DNA from 2 places in the Shewanella alkalitolerans genome. Region 2 is predicted to be linked to the other one. Evidence: predicted binding sites of a transcription regulator. Region 2 holds the regulator's gene; the other holds the start of a gene.
The links. Region 2 encodes FliA, which starts transcription of late flagellar genes. Its sites were predicted from a motif close to CTAAAGNTNNNNNNNNNNNNGCCGATA; they were not measured.

Region 1 (2,472 bases), 1.7 Mb from region 2:
ACTCCAGCGCGATCACCGAGGTGCCCTTGGGAATATCTTTGACTTCAACCTTGTTCTGCACACCGAAGGCATACTTCATCGACCCGGCGATCTGCTTAAACTTCATCACATCCATCTCGGAGAAGGCGAGCAGCAGGACGAAGAAACACATCAATAGCGACATGAGGTCGGCAAAAGTTGCCAACCACATGGGCGCCCCGGCAGGAGGGCAATCGCATTTGACCTTCTTAGCCATCTGGCTATTCCCCGTCCGTCGTGTCTATATTCCGCTGTTTCTCCGAGAGATAGTTCTTCAAGAAGCCCTCGATAACCCTGGGGTTTTGGCCGTCTTGAATGGCGAGTACCGCATCCATGATCAGGTTGCGGTTAAGCATCTCCTCGCCCATGCGCAGCGAGAGTTTATCGGCGATCGGCAAGGCGATCATGTTGGCAATCACGGCGCCATAGAGTGTGGTCAACAAGGCCACCGCCATGGCGGGGCCGATAGACTTAGGGTCGTCCATGTTCGACAGCATAGCCACCAGACCGATAAGGGTACCAATCATCCCCATGGCTGGTGCCACATCACCCAGCGCCTTAAAGATGCTGATCCCCGTCTTATGACGCTCTTCAGTCAGGGCGATATCCTTCTCCAAGGCTTCGCGCACCACCTCGCCGTCATGGCCGTCCACCAGCATGTCGACCGCCTTCTGCATGAAGCTGTTGCTGATCTCCGCCTCTTCCAGAGCCAGAAAGCCCCCCTTACGGGCGGCATCGGCCATGGTGACCGACTGCTCGATCAACTCGTCCGGCTTATCTATCTTGAACATAAAGGCTTTTGCGGCGATCTTGACCGCACCGAGGAACTGTTTGAGGTTAAATTTCATCATCACCACAAACAGAGAGCCTATCATCACGATAAGCACAGAGGGCACGTCAACAAAGATGGCGATACCACCACTGCTGACCATAGCTCCGATAATAAAACCAAATGCACCAATCAGGCCTATCAGGGTCGCTAAATCCACAACTCTTCCTCATTTACAGTATCGGCCGTTGCTAATACCTTGATCTCGGGATCAAGCTCTCAGTCAACACCATAATCATCTCGAGACAGGTCTCTACTCTACTCACTCTTGCAATGAAAGGCATCTCCCAGGACCTGGACGACAACACAAAAGTCGTCAATTAGACGGGAATTCGCCTAACCGCAGACGGGAGTTTACGATATAATATCTGACAAAATTGAGTATTGTTCTAATTCAATTATCGGACAGCTTACACGCAAGTTTAGCTACAAATTCAATTTTTTATAAAAAAACCTCCTTAAAGCGTGCTATTGCACAAATATACGACAGCGCAATTTGACCCCTAGGGTCGACTGAGATACTTTGTCTGTCGCTAAATTCTTGGGAAAATCACCGTGGCCAAAAAACCTGAAAACCTGACCTTCGAAGAGTCACTCACAGAATTAGAAAACATCGTCACCAGCCTTGAGCAGGGCGATGTCTCTCTGGATGACGCCCTCAAACAATTTGAGCGCGGCATCAATCTGGTCAGAAACAGCCAAGGCAAACTCGAACAGGCCCAACAAAAAGTCTCTATCTTGACCCAGGAACAAGATCAACCCAGCTTGCAACCCTATCTGCCAGAGGGCGAATAATTGCTAAACGAAGCGATAACGCGATACCAGCAGCGCGTCGACGGCCAGCTGCGCCATTTTATCAATGCACAAGACGATACCGAGCCACAACTCAAGGCCGCCATGGAACACGGTGCCCTGATTGGCGGAAAACGTATCCGCCCCTTTCTGGTCTACGCCGTGGGCGAGATGCTGGGTGTGCCACTGGAAAGGCTAGATGCCTGCGCCGCCGCCATCGAATGTATTCATGCCTACTCGCTGATCCACGACGATCTACCGGCCATGGACGACGACGCCCTGCGCCGCGGCCAACCCACCGTACATATCGCCTTTAATGAGGCCACCGCCATCCTGGCTGGGGATGCCCTGCAAACCTTGGCCTTCGAGATCATCAGCCAGGAAGGCAGCGAGCTGAGTGCCAGCCAACAACTGGCCATGGTGCGCGCCCTCGCCAAAGCGTCTGGCTACAGCGGCATGTGTGGTGGTCAGGCGATGGATCTTAACGCCACCGACAGACAGATAGATCTCGAGATCCTAAAGCGGTTACACAGATTAAAAACCGGCGCCTTGATTCGCTGTGCAGTAGAATTACCTATCATTGCTGCCAAGGTCACAGATGAACAAGCGAGCCATCTGTTAACATTTGCCGACGCCATCGGCCTCGCCTTCCAGGTACAAGACGACGTGCTGGACATCATCGCCAGTACAGAAGAGCTGGGTAAGCCCCAGGGCTCGGACTGCGAATCGAACAAGAGTACCTATCCGAAACTACTCGGTTTATCCGGGGCCCAAGCGACTGCGAAAAGTTTGATCGAAGACGCCCTATCAGCGCTGGCTAAATTACCATACAA
Region 2 (2,472 bases):
TAAACGATTGGAATCGGATTCGCTACGCTCGATGAACTGCTGAACGTCATGGCAGAGCGCCTTGAATTCGTGCAGCTGAATATCTCGACGCATCAGGCGATCCCAGGAAGGCTTAACGGCCTGTACGTTCATGGTAAGGGCATCTGCAAGGGGCAGAGACTCTTCGACGGCGTCCATGGTTTTATTGGCGGCCTGCTCAGTCATGTCGATGACATAATTGAGGCGCTCTTTGGCATCGGGAATTTCGCTATTAGCCAGCTCCACGAGGCGACCGTCCACCTGAAAGTCCACTATGGCACTGTGAAGCTGACGGGTTAGGCGACCCACCTCGTCAAACAGCTCTTTCTGAATCGGGCTGGCGATATCGCGAATTAGCTCATCGGCCATCTCTTGTTGACCCGCCTCTAGCAGATCAACGAGTTGCTTGGCCTGTGCTAGATTGATCAGCCCTGAAGTTTCTGCCTGCATAGCTCAACCTTGATTAACCGAGTCGTTCGAAAATTTTGTCTAACTTCTCTTTCAATGTCGCCGCAGTAAAAGGTTTCACCACATAGCCATTCACACCGGCCTGCGCCGCTGCAATGATCTGTTCCCTTTTCGCTTCCGCAGTCACCATCAACACAGGAATGTGCTTCAGGTTGTCATCAGCACGGATAGCCTTTAACAGGTCGATCCCCTGCATGCCAGGCATATTCCAATCGGTCACGACAAAGTCAAAATCGCCTTTCTGCAACATAGGCAAGGCTGTCGAACCGTCATCTGCTTCCTGAGTGTTATTAAAACCCAAGTCTCTCAACAAGTTCTTGATGATGCGTCTCATTGTTGAGAAGTCGTCAACAACGAGAATCTTCATATTCTTGTCCAAGGTTTCCTCCGCGGAGCTGTTTTTATATTGCTCATGTAATCGTTATATTTTGGTCCAATGCTTGAGTTTAGCTTTGAGTCTGAGCATCGCCTGGCTGTGTATCTGGCTTACTCGGGATTCGCTGACATCAAGTACGGCACCGATCTCTTTTAAATTTAATGCTTCGTCATAATATAACGACAAAACTAATCCATCTCTTTCTGGCAGTAATTTAATCGCCTCGACGAGGGCCTCGTGGAACTGTGTCTCTGCCAGTGACTCAAATGCGTCGTCCTGATGATCGTCTTCCTGTCTTACTACATCGACCGATACACCAAGATCTTCAATTCCAACTACTTTCCCGACAGAAACATCATTAAGAATATGATGGTACTCATCGAGCGTCATATCAAGTCGATCCGCAATTTCATTGTCTTTTGCGTCACGTCCAAGTTCTTGTTCTAGCTCGTCAATCACCTGGGCTATGCGTCGCTGATTACGGTGAACCGACCTGGGTACCCAGTCTCCTCGCCTAATCTCGTCGAGCATGGAGCCGCGAATACGGATACCGGCGAAGGTTTCAAACTTGGCGCCCTTGCTGCCATCGAACTTGGCCGAGGCTTCAAGCAGGCCCATCATACCTGCTTGTAACAGATCATCCAATTGCACCGAGGCGGGTAGACGAGCGAGTAAATGGTGAGCAATCCTTTTTACCAACGGTGCATACTGTTCGACAATAGAAGCTTTGTTATCTAAACAAGTATACGCAGCGGCTTTACTCACTCGTACGATCCTCTTGATATTCGGGACGTTGAACCAATCGCTCTACAAAGAACTCCAGGTGTCCGCCCGGTTGTTGTGGCACTGGCCAGCTAATAATCTTATTCGCTAGGCCGTGATAAGCAATTGACGCCGGCGACTTAGGAAATGCCTCGACGATCAACTTTTGTTTACGAACTGATTTGCGAAGGTTTTCATCGAAGGGGATAGTCGCAACCAGCTCTAGGGCCACGTCGAGAAAACGGTCGGTTACCTTGCTAAGTTTAGCGAACAACTCCATCCCTTCTCGCAAACTTCTGACCATGTTTGCCACAATCTTAAATCTGAATACGCCATGCTCTCGGCTAAGAATCTTAATCAAAGCATAGGCATCGGTAATAGAGGTCGGCTCGTCACACACCACAACCAACACATCTTGAGAGGCACGAGAGAAGCTGAGAACCATGTCTGAGATACCTGCCGCGGTATCGACCACCAGGATATCAAACTGGGTCTTCATCTCGCTGAAGGCACGGATCAGACCCGCATGCTGCGCCGGTGTCAGCTCGACCATGGCCTGGGTGCCAGAGGTGGCTGGAATAATGCCAATCCCCTTAGGACCGCGTACGATAATATCGTCAAGGTCGGCGTCGCCAGATAATACGTGGGAGAGATTGCGCTCGGCTCTCAGGCCCAACATGACATCGACGTTGGCCAGGCCCAAGTCGGCATCGAGCACAAGCACGCGCTTGCCCTTCTCGGCCAGGGAGACGGCGGTATTGATCGATACGCTGGTTTTACCTACGCCACCCTTACCACCGGTTACGGCAATTACTTTTACTTTTTCGTTATATGGTTGATTCATCATA

Region 1: the regulator FliA is predicted to act here: its motif matches at 1,247-1,273, upstream of pomA (flagellar motor protein PomA).

What each region holds. Positions count from the first base shown of each region.
Region 1 covers NZ_CP080422.1:3,247,655-3,250,126, forward strand. The annotation lists gene K0J45_RS14210 (flagellar motor protein MotB) at 1-235, opposite strand, end outside; gene pomA (flagellar motor protein PomA) at 240-1,007, opposite strand; gene xseB (exodeoxyribonuclease VII small subunit) at 1,403-1,642, shown strand; gene ispA ((2E,6E)-farnesyl diphosphate synthase) at 1,643-2,472, shown strand, end outside.
Region 2 covers NZ_CP080422.1:1,527,688-1,530,159, reverse strand. The annotation lists gene K0J45_RS06815 (protein phosphatase CheZ) at 1-468, opposite strand, end outside; gene cheY (chemotaxis response regulator CheY) at 482-865, opposite strand; gene K0J45_RS06805 (RNA polymerase sigma factor FliA) at 908-1,627, opposite strand; gene K0J45_RS06800 (MinD/ParA family protein) at 1,620-2,472, opposite strand, start outside.